4 regions of the Ruegeria sp. CF8 genome follow, and region 3 is predicted to be linked to each of the others. Evidence: riboswitches for the same ligand, from Rfam matches in the RefSeq annotation. Region 3 holds a riboswitch; each other region holds the start of a gene.
What was found. Region 3 has a riboswitch for cobalamin ahead of ACR0EV_RS05590 (DUF1636 family protein). Riboswitches for the same ligand answer to the same signal wherever they lie in the genome.

Region 1 (5,484 bases), 190 kb from region 3:
TGGTCCCGAACACTGTGTAAAACAGCGTGACCCAGAGCACGCCCCAGAACTCAGCTCCATCAAAGACGCGGGCATAGTTTTCGAGGCTGAATTCAAGGTTGGTGAGAACGTTCGGCCCACTGCCAGTTACACGCGGTTCTGACGCTTCGATTACGTCTTCAAAGGCATCGGGGTCGCCGTCCACGTCAACGGGAATGCGTATGCGCTCGCGCTGCCCCCCTTCGAGAGTGCCGAAGTCACAAAACAGGTCCGGCCCGTCCAAAACACAGGGGGCAACAACCTCCCCCATAACGACGCCGTCGGGCAGAACGTCGGTGAGGGTGACGCCGTCGATTGCGATCTCCTGACTAGAGTTGCGTAAGCGGTATTCAATCCGCAGATCGTCGCCCGATCCACGCAGGCTTTCACGCACAACCGGTGCAGGAGGGCGTAGATCGGACAGGGTAAATGGCTTGAAGCTGATCCAGAAGATTGCCAGCAAAGGCAAGATCACCACAAGCGATACACTGATCACGGTCGGAGCCAGCAGCGTCCAGGCCAGACGCGCCTCGCGTTTGGCTAACGCCCCGGTTCCGGTCGGTGGGGTGGCCGAAGTCATGGGGTACCTCGAAGGGTTAGGTGCAGCGGCGCGCACGCCGCTGCAGATGCCACTTGATTACTGAACCTTCGCCAGCTCTTCGTTCATGGCTGCAACCGCTGCGGCTGCGTCGATCTCGTCATCAATGTACTGACGTACAACACGATTGATGGCCTGAGAGTTGATCATTTTCGACGCCAGCGCCAATTGCCCCTCGGCCACGCCCCAGCGCTGCGCCACGTCCAGACCGCCAACAATCTCATCGATCATCGCCTGTTCGTACAACTCGCCCAGCGGGGCCTTGCGATCAACACCGACGGGCAGTTCCGCCCAGGCTTCAGAGAACGCGGTCGGGTTGTCCGAATTGCCACGGCGAACCGGGAACTTACCCTCAGGCGCAATGGCAAGGGTCTGGGTATAGCCGTCATCCATGGCAAACTTTACGAATTCCATCGCCGCGTCGGTGTCCGCATCATTGGTGATACCGAAGTACCGAACATCACCCCAGGCCGCGCCATCGGGGTTCGACGGGCCGGACAGTTTGGTCACGATACCTGTCTTGCTGGCCAGATCGCGAGAGGTCGGGTCGTCGTTGATGGTTGGCGGGGCGCTGTCACGCAGACCTGCCAATTCGTCCAGAATAAATGGCGACCAGATGATCATCGCGGCTTTTCCATCGAAATACAGCTCGCGCGATTGCTTCCAGAAGAGTTCACCCGGAGGCGAGGCTTTGGAAATAGCCTTGTAGAAATCCAGTACCTCGGTGGTCTTGGCCTCATCCAGCGGCTGGAAGCCATCGGCGCCAACGGGTGAGACGCCATTGGCAAGGAAAACGTGCTCCAGAACCTGGCTCATGAAGTTCTCATCAACTTTGGTGGCCGAGACAAAGCCATACATTTCTGGCGGGTTGTGCAGCGCCTCAAGTGCAGCCTGAATGTCGGCAAAACTGTCAGGCGCTTCCAACCCGGCTTCATCGAACAGGTCTTTGCGATAGACAACCATTTGCGTCCAGCCATCTACCGGAACCGAAGCCGTTTCACCATTGAACGCTGCCATACCCAAAGCACCAGGCGCGAAGGTATCAGCGCCCAGTTCTTCGATCACTTCGGTCGCAGCTTCGGTGTCCAGAATTCCTGCTTCGGCCCATGGCAGAGCGTACTGCAACGGGTGGTAAACCACGTCCGGCAAGTCACCTGCGGCAAAGGCTGCGGTTGCGCGGGTGCCCAGATCCGTTTCCGTGACAGGGATCACTTCGACCGTTGTACCGGTCTCAGCCTTGAACTGGTCAGCCATTTCCTGCTGTTTCGCCAGACGCTCGGGCTGCTCTTCGGTCGTCCAGAAACGGATCGTGTCCGCCTGTACCGACATGGCCGTCAGCGCCAGTGCCAACGAAGAGCCGAGCATCAGCCTGGCTGCGTTTGGTGTAAGTTTCATGGTCGGTTTCCTCCCCGATTATCTTCCATGGTTCGTTTGATTTTTTTCGCCAACTCGCTCGACGTCAGCAGTGGCGGCCCGTCAGAGTCGCGTTCGATCAGCGCCGCCTGGCTAAGTTCACGCAAAGTTGCGGGTTCTTCCCCTCTGGTCTGACGAATCAGCATCGTTGCAAGGCGTTCACCTGCCCGTTTGGAGTCGACGCTGAACGTCGTCAGCCCAGGGCTGGCATATTGGCATTCCGGGATTCCGTCATACCCAAGGACCGAGACATCGCGCCCGATCTCAAGGCCAAATTCTGCACACACAGGGTAGCTTCCCAATGCCGCCTGATCCGTCGCAAATACAATCGCGGTCGGCGGGACAGACAAGCGCAACAATGCGCGCGCTTCAGAGGCCCCTTCTTCGCGGGTGCGGGCCCCGTCGCGGATCAAATCAGGATCGACCGGCAATCCTGCAGCCCTAAGCCCGTCGACATAGCCATCCCGACGCAGGTGACTATAGTTGAACTTCGGATCACTGCCAACAAAGCCGATGCGGCTGTGACCAAAACGGACCAAACGTCCGACTGCGTCGCTCATGGCCGTTTCGCCGGAAATATCAAACCACGACGTTTCATCCTGAAAACCGGTCCGACCATACCCTGTCCGACCATAAAGGATGAAGGGCACCTGCAAGTCGCTTAGGTACCCAACCCGCGCGTCATCGACTTCGGTACGTGGCAGGATGAATCCGTCGGCCTTTCGTTCTTCGACCAGACGACCCAAAACATTTAGCATGTCCTGTTTCGATTTCGCGGTCGAAATTGTCATCGTCCAGTCAGATGCACTGGCGGCTTCGCAAGCGCCCGCAAGAAAGTCCTGAAAGAATGGATTGTGCCGATCCGGTTCTTCACTGTTGATAACCATGGCAATGGCACGCACGCGCCCTGTTCGAATAGCTTGAGCGTGGCTGAGCGGGCGATACCCCATCTTGCGCGCCGTTACCTCGACCCGCTTTCGCGTTGTTTCTGAGATGTCGGAATACCCGTTCAATGCACGCGACACGGTGCTTTTCGAAAGGCCGAGGTGATCAGCCAATTCGTCAAGCTTCACCCGCCCACCCGACGCGGCGCGCCGGGATCGGATTTGTCGCTGTTGCAGTTCGGGATTCGCCATCATTCTTTAATTTAATTGTTCCGAAACCGGTTTCGGCAACAAAAAAATGACATCTGCATCCCGCATCTGACAATCGACCCCAACCAGCGAACAGGTCGCAACACCCCTCTCTTGGACATGATCGAAGTCGAAAAGATGCAATCAGAACACCTCCGGAATTCGCAGATGACCCTCTCAATGCCGCAATCGGGAGTTGACCGTATCCAAGTTTTTCTGTCATCAACGCGCCATGTTCGGTTCCGGGGAGTCACCCGGAGGCAATAGGGAATGCAGTGCGGCACATTCTTGGCCAAATCTGCAACTGCCCCCGCAACTGTAAGCGGCGAGCGAGACTGATGACGCCACTGGGTTACACCCGGGAAGGCCAGTTTAGCGTGAAGACCCGCAAGTCAGGAGACCTGCCGAACATGCGCCCCCGGAAGGGGTGCTCATCATCGGCGACGGGGTGTGCGCCGGATCTGTTTGCCCGTTGGGGCAAATGGTTTCGCATTCCCCAATGTCAAAAATCAATGCGTGCCGGGGAAGGCGCGACGTGAGAAGGACGTATTTGTGAAACACTTTTTGTTGGCCGCGGCAGCTGCTGTGGCAATGCCTGCGCTGGCGCAGGCTCATTTCCTGCTGGAATACACCGAAGATACCATGATCGAGCGTCCGGGTGACGTTCCGGTCAAGTTGGTCTTCTGGCATCCGTTTGAAGCCGGGCACGCGATGATCCTGGAAAAGCCGGAAGAGTTCTATGTGATCCACAACAGCGAAAAGATCGATCTATTGGGTACGTTGGAAGAAACCACATTCGAAGGCCCCGAGAACAGCGCCAAAGCGTTTCTTGGGTCGGTCCCGGTGAAACGGTCCGGCGACTATGTGCTGGTGACGGTACCTGCGCCTTATTACGAAGAATCCGAGGATATCTATATCCAGCAGATCACAAAGGCTTACCTGAACCGCAATGAACTGCCCACCGACTGGGATCAACCGCAAGGTCTGGCGACCGAAATTCTGCCGTTGAACAAGCCCTATAACGTCATTGCAGGGTCCACCTTTACTGGCCGCGTATTAAGCGAAGGTGAGCCAGTTGCTGGTGCCGAGATCGAAATCGAATACATGGCAGCAGAGCCAGACTTGGCCGGAAACGGTGCAAAAGATGCTACTACATCCCCTCTGCCGGGCGGCGCATTGGTCGCGATTTCAGATGAGAACGGCTATTTCACCTTTGGCGTGCCGAAAGCGGGTTACTGGGGTTTTGCTGCTCTGGGTTCAGGCCCAAAAACCGAACATGAAGGCAAAGAACTGAGCCAGGATGCTGTGATCTGGATCCGCGCCTGGGATCTGGAGTAGCCCCTATGCACATCGTGGACGGAGCCCTTTCGAACCCAGTTGTGATCGGCGGCGCAATCGCAGCGGCTGGCGGCATTGCTGTGGGGCTGAAATCGCTGGACCTGGACCGCATTCCCACCGCGGGCGTGCTGTCGGCCAGCTTTTTTGTAGCTTCGCTGATCCATGTGCCGATCGGTCCTTCCTCTGTGCATTTGATCCTGAACGGTCTAGCCGGGCTTTTGCTTGGCTGGGCCGCTTTTCCTGCGCTGTTTGTTGGCCTGCTGCTTCAAGCCGTGTTTTTCGGCTTTGGCGGTTTGACTGTGCTTGGGATTAACACGGTCAACATCGCACTTCCGGCAGTGCTGACATGGATGATCTTTGGCCGTCTGATCGCACGCGGCTCTCCTGTACAGGGCGCTATTTGGGGCGGCATCGGCGGAGCGTTTTCGATTGCGGCCACGACGGCATTTGTCGCTGTTTCGTTGGCTCTGTCTGGTGACGCGTTTCTACCAGCCGCGAAACTGGTCTTTTTTGCACATATTCCCGTCATGGCAATCGAAGCGGTACTTACCGGTTTCGCTATTCTATTGGCCCGCAAGGTCAAGCCTGAACTCTTTCTTAGAGGCGCCCCCGTATGAGACAGCTAATTTTCGTTGTTGCGGTATGGCTTACCCCACTTCCTGCGCTGGCCCATAAAGTTATCGCAGGGGTCTTTCCCGCAGGCGACGCGATTGAAGGGGAGTTGGGCTTTTCCAACGGCGACATGGCTGAAAACCAAGAAGTTGTTGTTTACGGCCCCAATGGCGCTGAACTGGGGCGAACAGTCACCGATACCGATGGTTTCTTCCTCTACACCCCCACCGAACCTGTCGCGCACACGTTCAAAGCAGATCTGGGCGCTGGTCATCTTGCCGAGGTCACCATGCCCGCCGAGGAAGTGGCTGAGATTTTGGGCGTGGATGCCGAGCTTGTAAAACCTGTTACGCAGGTTGAAACCACAAACGA
Region 2 (5,484 bases), on a different contig from region 3:
GTTTTACGTCACGGTTGGCACGGATCAGTTCGACCACGTGATCAAAAGTCGGGTACCGGGCGAGGGCCGTCTGCACATCCTGGGCCAATGCAGCAACCGGCGCGCCGCTTTGGCCGCGAGGGGGCGAAACGTAGGAAGGCGCCGGGGCCGCGCTGGCCTGCGCTGGCATTGCACCCTGCCGGGACATAGAAGCGCCGCCATTTGGCCCACCGGTTGGCGGCGTTGGAGTGTCCTGCAGCCGTTTGATCAGTTCTTCAGGGCTGGGCAAATCGGCCACGTGGGTCAGGCGGATAACGGCCATCTCGGCAGCCATCATCGCGTTTGGTGCGGCCGAGACTTCTTCGAGCGCTTTGAGCAACATTTGCCACATCCGGGTCAGGACGCGCATCGGCAGCGCTTCGGCCATTTGCTGACCACGGGTCCGTTCATCCGGGGAAACGGTTGGGTCTTCGGCAGCGTCGGGCGTAATTTTGACGACGGATACCCAATGGGTAATTTCAGCCAGATCGCGCAAGACGGCCAAAGGGTCTGCGCCTTCTGCGTATTGACTGCTCAGCTCCATCAGCGCACCCGCGGCATCGCCACGCAGGATCATGTCCATCAGGTCCAGAACGCGGCCACGGTCCGCAAGGCCCAGCATCGCGCGGACCTGATCGGCAGTCGTTTCGCCCGCCCCGTGCGAAATCGCCTGATCCAGCAGCGAAGTTGCATCCCGTGCCGATCCTTCTGCGGCACGTGTGATCAGCGCCAGCGCGTCTTCGGCGATTTGGGCACTTTCGGCGGTTGCGATCTTTTTTAGAAGCCCGATCATATCCTCGGGCTCGATCCGGCGCAGGTCGAAGCGCTGACAGCGGGACAGAACCGTGACCGGCACTTTACGAATCTCGGTGGTAGCGAAGATGAACTTCACATGTTCAGGCGGTTCCTCGAGCGTCTTGAGCAGCGCGTTGAAGGCGCTGGTCGAGAGCATGTGGACCTCGTCGATGATGTAGATCTTGTAACGCGCGCTGGCGGCGCGATAGCGGACACTGTCGATTATTTCGCGAATGTCATTCACGCCGGTTCGGCTGGCGGCGTCCATCTCCATCACGTCGACGTGGCGGCCTTCCATGATCGCCACGCAATGTTCGCATTGCCCGCAAGGCTCGGTCGTCGGGCCGCCATTGCCGTCGGGGCCGATGCAGTTCATACCCTTGGCGATGATCCGCGCGGTGGTTGTTTTGCCGGTGCCGCGAATGCCGGTCATGATGAAAGCCTGCGCAATCCGGTCCGCTTCGAACGCGTTTTTCAGGGTGCGCACCATGGCATCCTGACCCACCAGATCGGCAAAGGTTTCCGGGCGATATTTGCGGGCGAGAACCTGATAGGCGGGGCTGGGCGTGTCGGTCATGTTTTCTCGGTCGGATTCGGTACTTCGGCTCAGCGTAGTGGCCGTCGCCTTCCGCGTCCACCGCGAGGCGCGATGATTTTTGATTTAGATTCCGACCGGATTCGCACTAAGCTTTTCCAACAAAATTTAAGACTCATATTTGTAAAGAGTTCCTGGTGGAGGACACACGTTCATGTCGCAGCTGGTTATCTATGCCCTGCAAGTCGCAGGAGGAACGCTGGCCCTGACGTCGATACCCGGACGTGGCGGGGATTATGAGACGGATCTGGACACGATTGCCGCGTGGAAGCCGGGGCTGGTTATTTCAATGACGACGGATGTCGAGATGCTTCAGCACGGGGCGCAGGATTTTGGCAGCGATATCCAAAGCCGGGCCAGCCGGTGGGTTCATCTGCCGATCGAGGACTTTGGCGCACCCACTGCGGCGGTTGAAGAGGCGTGGCCAGATGTCAGCGCCGCCGCCCGGCACGCTCTGGCTGGCGGAGGTCGGGTATTGGTGCATTGTCGGGGCGGCTGCGGCAGGTCGGGGATGGTTGTCCTGCGTCTGATGGTCGAGTGCGGCGAACGGGCGGACAAGGCGCTGGAGCGTTTGCGGTCGCTGCGCCCCTGTGCCGTGGAAACAGACGCGCAGCTGGCTTGGGCGGCCCGGGTTTCCCCGGCGCAGGTGGTGTGACCTCAGGCCGAAAGCTGTTCGGGTGCGTGTACGGTTTTCCGGGGCCGTAGCGTTGCAACCTCGATCATCGCGCAGGGTGGGTTTGCAATGATGCCGGATGGCAGGGTGCGGAACGTGTTTCCAAAAATCAGATCGGCATAGAGGTTCAGGTCGTCAATCGCTGCGTCGGGTTGCGTGTCACAAAACACGCGAACACCGTCTGATTGCGCCTGGAAAATTGCCTGGCACCCTTCGGCGCAATGTGAAAGCTCACTACTGCCGTCAAACTCGAAGTCGTCGCCAGTGGCAGCCGAAGCCTGTGTCATGGCCTCCGAGATCGAGCGCGCCAACCGCGCCAGGGCGGGGCAGGTTTTACCTGTCCGCTGACATACCGTTGCGCTGTATTCATGCGTCTTTGTCTTCCAGATCATCCTGCGCCCTCCGCGCGTGGTGGACAGAAGGATCGGGTCAGGTGGGACGGCAAAGTGCAGTCAGGACCTGCCCGGACACCCCGCCCGAGTTTCGGTTTCAGTTCCGATGGCAGGTCTCCTGACTTGCGGGTCATTGCTTTGCCGACCTTCCCAGCCCTTGGGGCCAGTGGCGTTTCGGCATTGCTCACCGCTTACAGTTGCGGGGGCAGTCGCGGAATTGGTTAGCGTCCGGATGACCAGACGGAACCGCACCGTGTTCCCTTTTCATCCCGACCCCTTGTGGGGGGCAGGAACCATCACACAATCGCTAGCGTCTGACCCAGTTCCGAGTCAAGCGGATCTTTGGCCCCGACGTTTGGTCATGCTGGATGGGTGAAAACTTCCCGCGTAGAGTTTCCGTCATTGAAGGTAAGCCAGCCGTTTTATCAGCGCAGGGTCAGGGATCATGTTGGATACAGAGCAGACGGTTTTGACCGAAGAGTTCCTCTTTCCGTCCGGGTCATCAACCCTTTCAGCACGCCTGTACCGACCTTTGTCTGAACCCAGCACAGTGGTTGTGCTGAACAGTGCCACAGGCGTGCCACGCGACTATTATCGCCACTTCGCGCGTTGGCTGGCCGCCGAGCGCGGTATGGCATGCCTAACCTATGATTACCGGGATTTCGGGCACTCTTTGAATGGCCGCATGAAGGATGCGGGTGCGACAATGGCGGATTGGGCGTTGATCGACATGCCAGCGGCGCGGGCGGAAATGCGCAGGCGTTTTCCCGATGCGCAACAATGGACGATCGGTCATTCTGTAGGTGCCATGCTGGGACCCGTACAGCCCGATATCGACAAAATCGACCGGATGATTTGTGTGTGTTCTGGGCTTGTGACCCTGAACGATCACCCTTGGCCTTACCGTGGGTTGGCCGGGGTCTTCTGGTATGGGCATGCGCCATTGTTGGTCAAAGCGCTTGGTTATTTGCCCGGAAAGGCAATCGGCTTTGGGGCGGATTTGCCGGCCTCGGTCTACTGGCAATGGCGCAAATGGTGCACCGCACCTTCGAGCTACTTGCCCGAGATCGGGGCTGGGCTACCTGCTGCGCGGTGGACAGAAGCTGAAAAACCGGTGGATCTTTTTACCTTTGAAGATGATCAGATGGTACCGCCCAAGGCGGTATGGCGGCTTGCTGATCTCTATGGACCCAAAGCGAAACGACACCTGCTGAAACCGGCTGATTTCGGGTTGTCTGAGGTTGGGCATATTGGCGCTTTTTCCCGATGCAACGCGGCCCTCTGGTCACGCTTTATCGACGCCTGAACGAGCTTGGGGTGACACTGAATATCACCCGTTACGTACAAAGTGGGAAAGTGAGAGGTTGGACATCGACCCAAGCGGGGCTCGTTGTGGCTGCTTCCTTCCGGACCTGACCAGGTTGGCGAGGCGCTCGCCCGCGCCAACCTCTCGACTCTGGATATAGGGAAGGCGAGGGCAAAAGACAACCCGTCAGAACGTGAGGCGGATACGCTCGAATCCGGCGTCATCGGGACTTAGCAATTGGGCGTTGAACATGCGCAGCTCATCCATGTGTTCAAGGGCACCGGGACCTGTTCGCAGCAAGGCATTTACACCCGTTTGAGCTGTCAGAGTAAACGGATAGGGGAGCCGCGCTATGGGATCGGGGGGAAGGCGATGCGACAGGTAATCCCGCAACAGGTCCTTGATATCGAGCGGCGGTAGGTTGATGCGTTGGGCGGCAGAGGCGGCAGGAAAATGTCCGCCTCCACTGGCGCGGTAATTGTTGCTGGCCAGGACAAACCTTTGTGCGGGCTGAATAGGTTGGCCACCGATTGTCAGGTTGTAGATTCGTCTGTTGTCAGGGTCTATGAGCCGACCGTCACTGTCAAAGCGTGCAGGTTGCGATGGATCGATTTGGTAGGACAGGCCGAAGATAACGTCGAAATTGTAACCGGCACGTTCAGGGTTGATGAGATCCGCTTCTGTATCTGGTGAAAGCTGGTTGAACACGCTTGCCGACATTTCCAGCCAATCCAGCACGTCGGCACCGTTGATCTGTAATGCGCGCAGTTCATTGGGAAACGGATACAGGTCCGCAACGTGACGCAGGCATATTTCCCCCGCCGGGACATCTGTATAATGCCGAGGGCCAGCTCGCCCACCGCTTTTCCCGGGCGCCACGGCTGACAACAGCGGCAACTCGCCCAACGCCGACCCTTGCAGGTATGGACGCAAAGCGGCAGCCTGTGCCGCAGCGACCAGGGCCAAGCCGCGATCCGGTGCGCAAAAGCTGAAATAGCTGTGCATGGTCTCTGGTACGAGCGCGACGGGTTTGGCGACCGCGTTACGTGTTTGACGATGGGCGTCGGCGAACAGACGCACTATATCCTGGTCTTCCTCGACCGCGATTCCGCTCGCGCAAACCGGGCGCAGGTCCACGCGACATTCTTCAATGTTTAATCGGCCATTCGGTTGCGGAGAAATAACAAGATCGATGACACCAAGATAAGATCCGGCCGACCCGGCCATGACAACCGGGGTTTCATGCACCAGCCCGTTTGCGTGATCGAGATATTGGGCGTTGGTATCGGTGCGACTCGGAAGGGTCAGATGCGTATGCCCGGCGACAATGGCATCGATTCCGTCGATGGCGGCCAAGGGAATTATGGCATTCTCCATCCCTTCCACCGGCTCTGTTTGGCCCAGGCCGGAATGCGCCAGAGCAACGATAAGGTCACATCCTTCAGCGCGCAGTCGTTTTGACAGGTCGCGTGCCGAGGACAGGATGTCTTCGGCTGTGACCTCTCCGTTCAGGTGATGCTCTTCCCAGCGGGTGGTTTGAGGCGGAAGAACGGATATCAAGCCGATGCGAAGGGGCATATCTTTGCCACCCAAAGGCACGGTGCGGTCCAGTATCGCAAATCTCTGCCATGCTTGCAGGCCACCCGATCGATGCAGGTTGCTGCACAGGACAGGGCAAGGGGCTTGCGAGATGATATTGTCCAAT
Region 3 (5,484 bases):
ATGTCATACTTTCGGATCGCCCCAGCACGCTTGCGTTTGTTCAACTTGAAGATGGCCACGCAACCTACAGTTTTGTTGATGAAAACACGGCTGGGCGTATGTTGATGCCCGAAGATATGCCAGATCAGCTCCCTGCTATCTCGGCTTTGTATCTTGGGGGCATAAGCTTGGCGTGTGAGCCATGTGCAGATGCCTATGCCTCCCTGTTGAGCCAGCATGGAAACGATCGCCCTATCATGTTGGATCCCAACATTCGTCCGAGTTTTATTCAGGATCAAACCCGGTTTCGAACTCGCTTGAACCGCATGATCGCGCAGTCCGATATCGTAAAAGTTTCGGACGAGGATCTAGACTGGATCATTCCCGGTGCGGAACCCGAAGCAGCCAAAGCAGCCTTGTTGTTGAAAGCCGGACCATCAGCGCTGATCGTGACCCGGGGCGGCGATGGCGCAAACGGGTATCTGGCGGATGGATCGCAAGTGACGGTGCCGGTAAAGCCGGTGCAGGTCGTGGATACGATCGGTGCGGGGGATACGTTCAATGCAGGTGTGCTCACTGGTCTCAGCCGCGCCGGGCATCTGACAAAACCTGCAGTACGCAACTTAACTTCTAGCGCTTTGCACGCGGCCATGGAACTGGGCGCCGAAGTTGCCGCTGTAACCGTATCTCGCGCCGGGGCGGAACCCCCCTGGGCTCATGAGCTATAATTTTTGGAAAATCCGATGAAACGATCTGACATAAATCGCATCAAGTCCGAAGCGCAGGCGTTCATTCAATCGTTTGGAGCCGTACTGCCGCCTTTTGCAGATTGGTCCCCTGAACAGATGCGCAGCCCGTTGGCGGAAACGATCCGCAGCCGCGGCTTGGGGTGGGACATCACCGACTACGCTCAGGGCCGGTTTGATGAGCTGGGCCTGTTCCTCTTCACCCTGCGCAACGGCGAGGTGAATGATCTGCAGTCCGGGCGCGGGATGCTTTACGCAGAAAAACTGTTGATCTCGAAAGACAAACAACTGTCTCCGATGCATCGCCACATCGTCAAGGCAGAGGACATCATCAACCGAGGCGGCGGTGATCTGGTGATGGAGATCTACGCATCGGACCCCGAGGGCGGCATCGACCGGCATACGCCTGTCACAGTACCCAGCGATGCCTGCCCGGTCACGTTGCAACCAGGTGAACATCTACGCCTGAAACCAGGGCAAAGCGTAACTCTGATGCCCGGAGTTTGGCACGCGTTCTGGGCCGAGCACGGCGATTGCCTTATTGGAGAGGTTTCGACCGTGAATGACGATCGCACGGATAATGTGTTTGAAGATCCGATCCCACGATTTTCAAAAATCGAAGAAGATGCCGCGCCAGATTTCCTATTGGTTTCCGACTACTGACGCAGACCGGGCTGGCAATTTCCGACAGGCAACAGGGCTGAGCCCAAGTGATTTCGCCCAAAGCCACTCATTCTCCCGCTTGACAAGTCAAGCACTGCGAGACTAGCTGAGCGGGATGGTTCCGTAAGGGATGAAAATGGGAATACGGTGCGGCACAGTATTTTGCCAAGTCCGTGACTGCCCCCGCAACTGTAAGCGGAGAGCGACGCCACTGCGCCACTGACCCCGAAAGGGTTGGGAAGGTGGGCCGAGCCTAGACCCGCAAGTCAGGAGACCTGCCATCCGATGTTCAACCAACCCGGGGCGGGGCGTCCTGGAAGGAGGCTTTGATGGCACGTTTTCCGCGTGTTTACATTGGTGGCACCTTCTGTCCGCGCTTGGTTTCAAGCGGAGCGGACAGTTTTAAAGGTGACTGACAGAAACAAGCTCTTTTTTCATACCTACAGCGCTGGGACACCCTGCGGTGCTGCAAATTTAGCGTTTTGTTACGTTATAACATTGCATTTAAAACCATCCCACAGTAAGCGCTACACGCAATGACAAAAACCGCTGATCATTTCATTCTTGTATGCGCAACCTGCACTGGTGCCATGTCCACCGATCAAGTGACGGGCGCACTAGCACCAATTCTCCCTAAGGGATTTGCAATCCGAACTGTTGATTGCATGGCGGGCTGCGCCCGACCAACGACCATCGGCCTTCAGGCACCGGGCAAGGCTCAGTATCTGTTTGGGGACATCGACACGGAACTGGATCTGGACGCAGTGGCGGAATTTGCCGAGCAATATAGCCTTAGTTCCGATGGCTGGACAAACGCAACCGAACGCCCGCCCGCGTTATTCACCAAGACCTTGTCCCGAATCCCGGCCCTGCCAATCAAGGGGGTGTCATGAGTTTTCTGTCAGTGGAAGGTCTCGAATATTACGCTTTGAATGGCGACGTCCTCCTGCAAGATGTGTCGTTCGGCTTAGACGAAGGCTCGATTCTGGCAATAGCGGGACCGAATGGTGCGGGGAAAACAACGCTGCTCAAGCTGCTTTGCGGAATAGAACGTATTGCGTTGGGTGATGTGTGGATAAAAGGCCAAAGCTTGCGCACCCTATCCGCGCATGAGCGTGCCCGCACCATCGCGGTTGTCGGCCAGCAGGAAATGCCGGACGGTCGGCTGCGTCTGCGAGACTATGTTGCGCTTGGGCAAATCCCTATTCGGGCTGAAAAATCGGTTACCGAGCACAAGGAAGACCTCGATCGAGTTCTGGAAACGACCGGCTTGTCTCATCTTTCCCGCAAGCCGATGAGCCAGCTATCGGGTGGCGAGCGACAGCGCGCTCATATCGCGCGCGCTTTGGCGCAAAACCCTTCCTTGTTGTTTCTGGACGAACCGACCAATCATCTGGATCCCGACGCCAAGGGGCACATGTTGTCCCTGGTTGCCGAGTTGGGCGTCACGGTGGTCATGATCGTCCACGATCTGGTCATGATCCCCGAATTTGCAACGCATGTGGCTTTGATGAAGTCCACACGCCTGACGGGATACGGACCCGTCAGCGAAGTGCTGACTACGGAACGTGTCCGCGACACCTTTGGCGTGGATTATCTGTGTTTTCAGCATGAAGGCCGCATGATCCCTGCGCTGGATATCCGAAAACGAAAACTGTCATCATAACAGGAGCTTACAATGATGCAGAAACTTTGGCCTGTGGCTCTGTTCACTGGCCTCGCAAGCGGCGCGGCCGCAGAAGCCATCACAGTGGACAATTGCGGCGAACCGCTGGTTTTTGAAACCGCGCCCGAGCGGATCGTTGTCCACGACATGAACATGACCGACATGGCGTTTGCATTGGGTCTGCAAGACAAGATCGTGGGCCTGACCGGAATCACGGGCTGGTACAAGACAAGCCCTGATTTTGATGCGCAGCGCGGTGATATCCCAGAGCTTGCACCAAAATACCCTACTGTTGAGAACCTCATTGCAGTAGAACCCGACATGTTCTTTGCAGGATGGTACTACGGCATGCAGCCGGGTGGCGAGGTTACTCCGGACACCCTTTCGCCCTTCGGCATCAAGACCATGGTTCTGACCGAAAGCTGCGTACATCTGAACAAAGACCGCCCAGAGGCCAGCATGGACCTGTTGTTTGGCGACGTTCTGCGCTTGGGTCAGGTCATGGGTGTCGAAGCCAAGGCGCAAGAGCTTGTCTCGGGCTGGAAAGACCAACTGGCCGCTATCGAAGCCAAAACAGCTGAACTGCCCAAACCCCGTGTCTTCCTGTTGGACGGGCCAGCAGATGCTCCGTTTACCGCTGGCAAATTTGCGATACCCGACGCGATGATCGCCGCTGCAGGCGGAGAGAATGTGACCCATGACATGGACACCAGTTGGGGCCGTACGTCGTGGGAAACCGTGGCTGCTGCAAACCCGGAGTTTCTGGTTCTGCTGGACTATCAGACAGGAAACGGTGCAGAAGATACGTTCCAGTTCCTGAAAGATCATCCAGTCATGTCTCAAACCGACGCAGTCAAGAACGAGCGCTGGATAGGCCTGCGCTATGAAGAACTGACACCCGGTCCGGCAAACATTGAGGCCATCGAAAAAATGGTCAAGGCAATGCACCCGGAGACCAACTGATATGGTCCATTTGGGCCGTTCGATCTTGCTGGGGGCGATCGTTCTGATCGCCCTTTTGCTGCTGTCAATCGTTTATGGAACAACAAATATTCCTGTGCGAGACGTGGTCGCCGCGATTGGTCTTGGAACAGGCCTGATCGATGGCGACATGTCCCCGCTTCACCGGATCGTTTTCGACTTGCGCCTTCCCCGCGCCTTGTTCGCAGCGGTCATCGGCGCAGGATTGGGGGTTGTTGGTGTGGTTTTGCAAACAACCACGCGCAACGACCTGGCCGATCCCTTCTTGTTTGGCCTGTCCTCGGGCGCGGCTGCCGGGGCGGTTTTGGTGATCACCGTTACGGGTGATGTGCTGGGCATTTGGACCCTGCCCTTGGCGGCATTTTGCGGAGGCTTGATTGCTTCGGGTATTGTTCTGGCACTGGTTCAGGGCCTGCGTACAAGTGCTCCTGAGAAACTGATTCTGGCCGGTTTAGCCGTGTCCTTTCTGTTCTCGGCCATCACAAACTATTTGATTTTTTCCGGCGATAATCGCGCGGCGCATTCGGTTATCTTCTGGATGCTCGGCGGGTTGGGCCTTGCACGGTGGGAGACTTTCCCACTGGTTTTGACTGGACTCGCCCTGATCCTGAGTTATGCCCTTTACCGCAGTCGCTGGCTGGATGCCCTTTTGACCGGAGATTTCACAGCATCCTCTCTGGGCATACCCGTCCAAGGTCTGCGTTTCAGTATGTTCTTCGTCGCTGCATTGGCGACAGCGAGCTTTGTGTCTGTGGCCGGCGTCATTGGTTTTGTCGGGTTAATGGTCCCTCATATCGCACGTGGTATTGCCGGCACGCTGCACAGAAACTTGTTGATTACCTCAGCCATCGTCGGGGCGATCCTGCTAACGATGTCTGATATTTTGTCCCGCCTTCTTTTGGCCCCTCAAGAACTGCCTGTGGGAATTGTAACAACGTCGATCGGGTCTCTTTTTGTGTTTCTATACCTGTTTAAATCGGCGCGCGGAGATTGACGTCAGATTTTGGCCTATGTGTCCGGCCCGTGTGACAAAAGCTCTTGCACCAAGGGATTGGGGAACCGCCGCTTAAACGTAATTGCGTGGAAGTTTTCTTTGATCTTCGGATGCTCTTTTGCTTCAACCAAACGGCCCGAGTTCAGTTCGTCCTGAACAACGATCGGAGCCACCAGAGCCAAGCCGATATCCTCGCGCGCCAAAAGCCGCATCATGGCCATATCGTCCACCTCGGCAGCTACTTGAGGTCGTACCGACATTCGGCTGGCCATAGCGTCAAACGCAGTACGAACACTGTTGTTGGTTGTGGGCAGGATGAAAGGTTGTTCTTCCAACAAATCCCGTATCGGGCGCGTCGGATCAAGGCGATCCGGGGTTCCAACGATACTCACCGGTTGTTCGGCCAGATGATGAGTGACAAAGCTGGTCAAACTGTCACTCGCGGGTTCGTGGTT
Region 4 (5,484 bases), on a different contig from region 3:
GATCGCAGCGGGGGCCAACGCCACAAGAGTTTCGCGCAACCAATCGGCAGCTGATGGCGCTTTGAGTGAAGGTGCGAACAGGCCCACTGCCGCAAATCCGCGCGCACGCAAACTGCGGATCAGAGCTGCGACTGGGGCGGTGTCGGCCGACGTCAGGTAGGCGCGATAAAACGTGACGACGATACGTTTCGCGTCGTCTTCGAACGCGGTATCCGCTGGGATTACACCACGATCCGGGCACCATGCCCCGCATTCAGGCAGAGTCTTTGCGCCCATCACCGGCCCGGCATACAGCCCGGCAGCCAAGGCCATCTGGGCCAATGCGGCTTGTGCTGCGACCTCGCCACCAGTGTCGCACAGATGGGCCAGACGGCGCAGCGTTGAAACGGGTAGGGTGGAGTAGTCATCCAGCCGCGTATCTTCGCGCCCATCCGCAGGCAGAACGGCAAGCGCGATCCCCTTGGACTGCGCCAGCGCCATAACCTGTTGCAAGCCGTAGGACCAGTATGGCACGCCGCCAATCAGGCGGATCAAAATGCCCTTGGCGCCGTCGAGCGTCTGTTCGACATAGGTGTCGACGGACAGAGGGTGTTTGAGCGCGGCCAAATTGGCCAATCGAAGCGTCGGCATACGACCCTCGGTTCCGCCGCCACGATGCCAACCCGCCGCGAAAGCGCCGAGGTCGCTGTCCGAGAAGGACAAAACAACCAGATCCGCCGGGCTTTGGCCCAGATCGGTTGGGGTCTCGGTTTCCTCGAGCCCGTGGCTTTCGCGGAAGACGACGTGCATGGGTTACTCGGCAGCCTCGGTGACGCCTGCAAGGATCTCGTGAATCTTGGCCTCTTTGATGTCGTCATGCTCGGCAATGATCACCAGACGCGAGCGGCGCTCTTCGCCCGGTTCCCATGGGCGGTCATATTGGTGACGGACGCGCGCGCCGACGGCCTGTACCAGCAAGCGCATGGGTTTGCCCTGAACTGCGGCATAGCCTTTGACACGCAGGATGTTCAGCTCTGACGCCAGACGTTCGATCTTGGCGACCAGATCGGCAGGGTCGGTTTGTTCCGGCAGCTCGACGATGATGCTTTCGAAATCGTCATGTTCGTGATCGTGGTGACCGTCGTGGTGCGACGGGCGGGCATCCATGTCGTCCTCGGCAGCCGCTTCCAGACCCAGTACAACGCGGACGTCCACAACCCCTTCGGCAACTTCGACCACGGGCAGGGGGCGCGGTGCTTCGGCGGCGATCACCTTTTTGGCCTTTGCCACACCTTCCGGGCCTGCAAGATCAGGCTTGGTCAGCAGGATGATGTCGGCGCAGGAAATCTGATCCTCGAACACTTCGGACAGGGGCGTTTCGTGATCGATCGAGTCGTCGGCCATGCGCTGGGCATCGACAGCTTCGACATTCGGCGCAAAGCGACCGGCGGCAACGGCCTCAGCATCGGCCAGAGCGATCACGCCATCGACGGTGATTTTCGAGCGAATGTCCGGCCAGTCGAATGCTTTCAACAGCGGCTTGGGCAGGGCGAGCCCAGAGGTTTCGATCAGGATATGCTCGGGGCGCGGTTCCAGCGCCATCAGCGCCTCGATGGTCGGGATGAAGTCATCCGCGACGGTGCAGCAGATGCAACCGTTCGCCAGCTCCATGATGTTTTCCGCCGGGCAATCCGGGATGGCACAGGATTTCAGGATGTCACCATCCACGCCCACATCGCCAAACTCGTTGACGACAACAGCCAGACGTTTGCCCTGCGGGTTCTGCATCAGGTGTTTGACCAGTGTGGTTTTGCCCGAGCCCAGAAAGCCGGTGATCACGGTGACGGGAAGTTTTTCGAGATTCGACATGTCAGGCTCCAATCGGGGGAATGCGCGAGGCGCAGTTTTTGCGGAAATGTTCAGGGCGCTCGCGCCATTTCACCAGGCCATCTTTGGTGGCCAGATACTTGGTCGCACCGTCGACGATTACATCGACATGGTCCACTTCGTTCAGGTTCTCGTAAACGAAGGTCCAGCGATCGGGACCACCGCGCAGCACGATAGAACAGCCTTGGTCGCAGTTCGAAAGGCATTCGACAGGTTTCAGGGTGATGCCTTCGGGCAGCTCTGCTTGTTCCAAGGCCTGGTGCAGCAATGTACCGGGGCGTTGCGCATCGTCTTCGATAGGCAGCCCGCGGCGGCAGGTCGTGCAGACCAGCAGCTCGACCGGTGTGGTCTCAGTCATGTCTCTCATCCCCCCAAATCCTCTTCGCGGGGGACGGGGTTTCAAGCGGGCCACGTGTTGCAACATGGACCCGATACCGGAACACCCCGCCCGGTTTCAACTTCGGGTGTTGGCAGGTCTCCCGGCTTGCGGATGTCAGAGGCCCGGTACGTCAGGGTCCTCTGTCGGATGTCCCGCCTTCCCGGCCTAGGCCAGTGGCATTGGGCACCCTCTCCGGTCACGGTCGCGGGGGCGGCTGCGTTTGGCGGAAGTTCCGTTGACGCATTCCCTTTTCATCGGCTCTTGCCGACACCAACGAATGGGTCATGCGGCACCGCTGGCCCGCTTGTCAAGCGCGTTGCGCGTAACATCAGGAGGCGGGTGTGAAAAGCGACCTGTGGTTGTCGTTGGGCGGCATGAATGGTCAGATAAATCCGTGATCGCATGACAGGTACAAGCCAGCAGGGAGAGGCGACATATGAAAGTAGGATTCATCGGGTTGGGAAACGTTGGCGGCAAGCTTTCGGGATCCTTGCTGCGAAACGGGATTGATCTGACGGTGCACGATCTTAACACGGATCTGGTGGCCGAGTTCGTTGCCCGTGGCGCAAAGGCGGCAGAAGGCCCGTCACAGCTGATGCGCGATTGCGACGCGGTCATCACCTGCTTGCCATCGCCTGCGGCATCAGATGCGGTCATGCAAGAGATGCTACCCGAAGTGGGCCCCGGCAAGATCTGGATGGAGATGTCGACAACCGATGAGGCCGAGGTCAAGCGTTTGGGGGCCGAGGTGATCGAACGCGGCGGCGCGGCAGTGGACTGCCCGGTTTCGGGCGGGTGCCATCGGGCAGCCACCGGCAATATCTCGATCTTCGCGGGATGTGATCGTGCGACTTTTGAGCGGATTTTGCCGTTTCTGACCACCATGGGACGGCGTGTTTTGCACACTGGTGAATTGGGTTCTGCCTCAGTCCTGAAGGTGCTGACCAACTATCTGGCCACGGCCAACCTGATCACCTGCGCCGAAGCGCTTGTCACGGCAAAGGCGGCGGGCATGGACCTAAACACTACCTATGAGGCGATAAAAATCTCGTCCGGCACATCCTTTGTGCATGAAACGGAAAGTCAGGTCATCCTGAACGGTTCGCGCGATATTTCTTTCACTATGGACTTGGTGAAAAAGGATATCGGTCTGTTTCAGGAGGTTGCCGACCGCGCAGGGGTGCCTCTGGAAATGAACCCGGTCATGATCAAGATTTTTGAAGATGGCATTGCACGGTATGGCGACCGCGAGCTGTCGCCGAATATCATCAAACGACTGGAAGAGGCGACAGGTTTGGATATCACAGCTCCCGGCTTCCCACCTGAGATGGAAGATGATGAACCGGAAGAGCCGGGGTATGAGGTTGTCCCGCAAGGCCGTCGCTCGGCGTAGAGGTTCAGCCTGAGCTTTCCAACGAAATGTCAATGGCAATCGGGGTGGGCTAATCCGGAAATCTGGTCCCGATTGCTGCGCTAGTACATAACGTTGATCATCACCAATGACACAACTAGGAACAGCGCGGTCATGATGCCGCCTGAACGGACGAAATCCATGACCTTGTACCCTGCCGGACCCATGATCAATGCGTTGACCTGATGGGTCGGGATGATGAAGCTGTTCGAAGTGGAAATGGCAACCGTCAGCGCGAAGACGGCAGGGTTGCCTCCGGCAGCCACCGCAATTGAAACTGCAAGTGGAACAAGCAATACCGTGGCTCCAACATTCGACATAACCAGCGAAAAGGCAGTCGCCAGAACGGCAACGCCGGTTTGAAGCGACCAAAGCGGCCAACCATCAAGAATGACCATGATCTGCTGCGCGATCCATGCGGCTGTGCCGGTGTTTTGCACGGCCTGTCCCAAAGGTATGAGGCAGGCGAGCAGGAAAACAGTGTTCCATCCAACGGCGCGGTAAGCCTCATCCACGCTGAGAACACGGCTCAACATCATGCCAGCTGCCCCGGTGAGAAGACACAGCGAAAGGCGTACGTCGGTAAACAGGATCAGGCATATTGAAATAGCGAAAAAGGCAAGCGCCCACCCGACTTTCTGAGGTCTCAGTTCCTCTTGCGGAAAGTCGCTTGTCACCACTACGAAATCCGGATCACGCGTGATCCGCATCAGATTGTCCCATCGTGTGTGCGCGACAAGCATGTCACCGGCATGGAACTTTTCCAGCCCGATCTGAGTGGATTGATGATCTTCGGTCTCTACGTGGCTGAGCGTTTCTTCCCCTCTGTGAATGGCCAGAAGCGACATGCCGTATGTTTTGCGGAACAAAAGCTCGCGCGGGCATTTGCCGATCAATTTGCTGTCGGGGGTAACGACCACTTCGGCGATACCGGCATTGGTGGGTGCGAACTCCTCAACAAAAACATCCAGATCGGGAAGAACCGTTAAACCGAATTTCTTTGCAAAAACCTCCACCTCGCCACGGCGTCCGACAATCGCAAGCCGACAAGGGGCCGCGATTTCAGCGGTAAGAACCTGAACCATAGAGGTTTTGCCGCGATAGAAGGTCGAGATGATGTACAAGTGGTTCTCATGGTTGATGTCGGCCAGGATCTGTCCCACCAGCGGGCTGTCCGCAGGCACAACAACTTCGAACACATCTGCCTTGAGCCCATACACCCGCTGCAAATACTCTTGTGTGCCTTGGCCGGTGCCCGTGTTGTCGGCCTCTTCCGGCGCAGGGAGAACCCAGCGCCCCAGCAGCAGAAAGTACCCGATGCCCGTCAGGATCAGTACCGCCCCGATCGGTGTTACTGAGAATAGTCCGAACGGCTGCATTTTCTGATTGTCCGGCAGGCCGTTATTGGCCGTTTGGATCAGGTCGTTGAGCAAGATCAGCGGTGAGGACCCCACCATCGTCATCGTACCACCCAGGATCGCACAGAACCCCATCGGCATAAGCAGACGCGACAGTGGAATGCCGGATCTCGTGGATATCCGGCTGACAACTGGCAAGAACAAGGCCGCGGCGCCGACGTTCTGCATGAAGGAAGAAATAACGCCAACGGTACCGGAGATGATTGGCAGCACACGGCCTTCCGATTTGCCACCATATTTCAGAATTACGGCTGCAACTTTGTTCATGATGCCGGTTTTATCCAGGCCAGCACCAACGATCATGACCGCAATAATCGAAATGACTGCGTTGGAAGCGAACCCATCGAACAGACGCGGGACATCCGCCAGATTTTCAAGCCCGGGCGCATAGCTTAGCAGACCGACTAGAA

Region 1: it holds a riboswitch for cobalamin, as region 3 does, so the genes downstream of both, ACR0EV_RS04780 (DUF4198 domain-containing protein) here and ACR0EV_RS05590 (DUF1636 family protein) in region 3, are expected to answer to the same signal.
Region 2: it holds a riboswitch for cobalamin, as region 3 does, so the genes downstream of both, ACR0EV_RS18565 (hypothetical protein) here and ACR0EV_RS05590 (DUF1636 family protein) in region 3, are expected to answer to the same signal.
Region 4: it holds a riboswitch for cobalamin, as region 3 does, so the genes downstream of both, ACR0EV_RS22180 (DUF1636 family protein) here and ACR0EV_RS05590 (DUF1636 family protein) in region 3, are expected to answer to the same signal.

The regions. Positions count from the first base shown of each region.
Region 1 is NZ_JBQFRG010000002.1:11,282-16,765, reverse strand. It holds gene ACR0EV_RS04795 (carbohydrate ABC transporter permease) at 1-598, opposite strand, end outside; gene ACR0EV_RS04790 (ABC transporter substrate-binding protein) at 656-2,011, opposite strand; gene ACR0EV_RS04785 (LacI family DNA-binding transcriptional regulator) at 2,008-3,165, opposite strand; cobalamin riboswitch at 3,383-3,585, shown strand; gene ACR0EV_RS04780 (DUF4198 domain-containing protein) at 3,715-4,500, shown strand; gene cbiM (cobalt transporter CbiM) at 4,506-5,117, shown strand; gene ACR0EV_RS04770 (cobalt ABC transporter permease) at 5,114-5,484, shown strand, end outside.
Region 2 is NZ_JBQFRG010000009.1:48,896-54,379, reverse strand. It holds gene ACR0EV_RS18575 (DNA polymerase III subunit gamma/tau) at 1-1,390, opposite strand, end outside; gene ACR0EV_RS18570 (protein-tyrosine phosphatase family protein) at 1,563-2,063, shown strand; gene ACR0EV_RS18565 (hypothetical protein) at 2,066-2,473, opposite strand; cobalamin riboswitch at 2,565-2,785, opposite strand; gene ACR0EV_RS18560 (alpha/beta hydrolase family protein) at 2,919-3,779, shown strand; RNA gene ffs (signal recognition particle sRNA small type) at 3,828-3,926, opposite strand; gene ACR0EV_RS18550 (bifunctional 2',3'-cyclic-nucleotide 2'-phosphodiesterase/3'-nucleotidase) at 3,966-5,484, opposite strand, start outside.
Region 3 is NZ_JBQFRG010000002.1:200,583-206,066, forward strand. It holds gene ACR0EV_RS05580 (carbohydrate kinase family protein) at 1-707, shown strand, start outside; gene ACR0EV_RS05585 (D-lyxose/D-mannose family sugar isomerase) at 723-1,388, shown strand; cobalamin riboswitch at 1,488-1,685, shown strand; gene ACR0EV_RS05590 (DUF1636 family protein) at 1,925-2,281, shown strand; gene ACR0EV_RS05595 (ABC transporter ATP-binding protein) at 2,278-3,054, shown strand; gene ACR0EV_RS05600 (ABC transporter substrate-binding protein) at 3,067-4,017, shown strand; gene ACR0EV_RS05605 (FecCD family ABC transporter permease) at 4,019-5,029, shown strand; gene ACR0EV_RS05610 (LysR family transcriptional regulator) at 5,044-5,484, opposite strand, start outside.
Region 4 is NZ_JBQFRG010000013.1:55,923-61,406, reverse strand. It holds gene cobN (cobaltochelatase subunit CobN) at 1-789, opposite strand, end outside; gene cobW (cobalamin biosynthesis protein CobW) at 793-1,848, opposite strand; gene ACR0EV_RS22180 (DUF1636 family protein) at 1,850-2,224, opposite strand; cobalamin riboswitch at 2,319-2,535, opposite strand; gene ACR0EV_RS22175 (NAD(P)-dependent oxidoreductase) at 2,682-3,638, shown strand; gene ACR0EV_RS22170 (SLC13 family permease) at 3,719-5,484, opposite strand, start outside.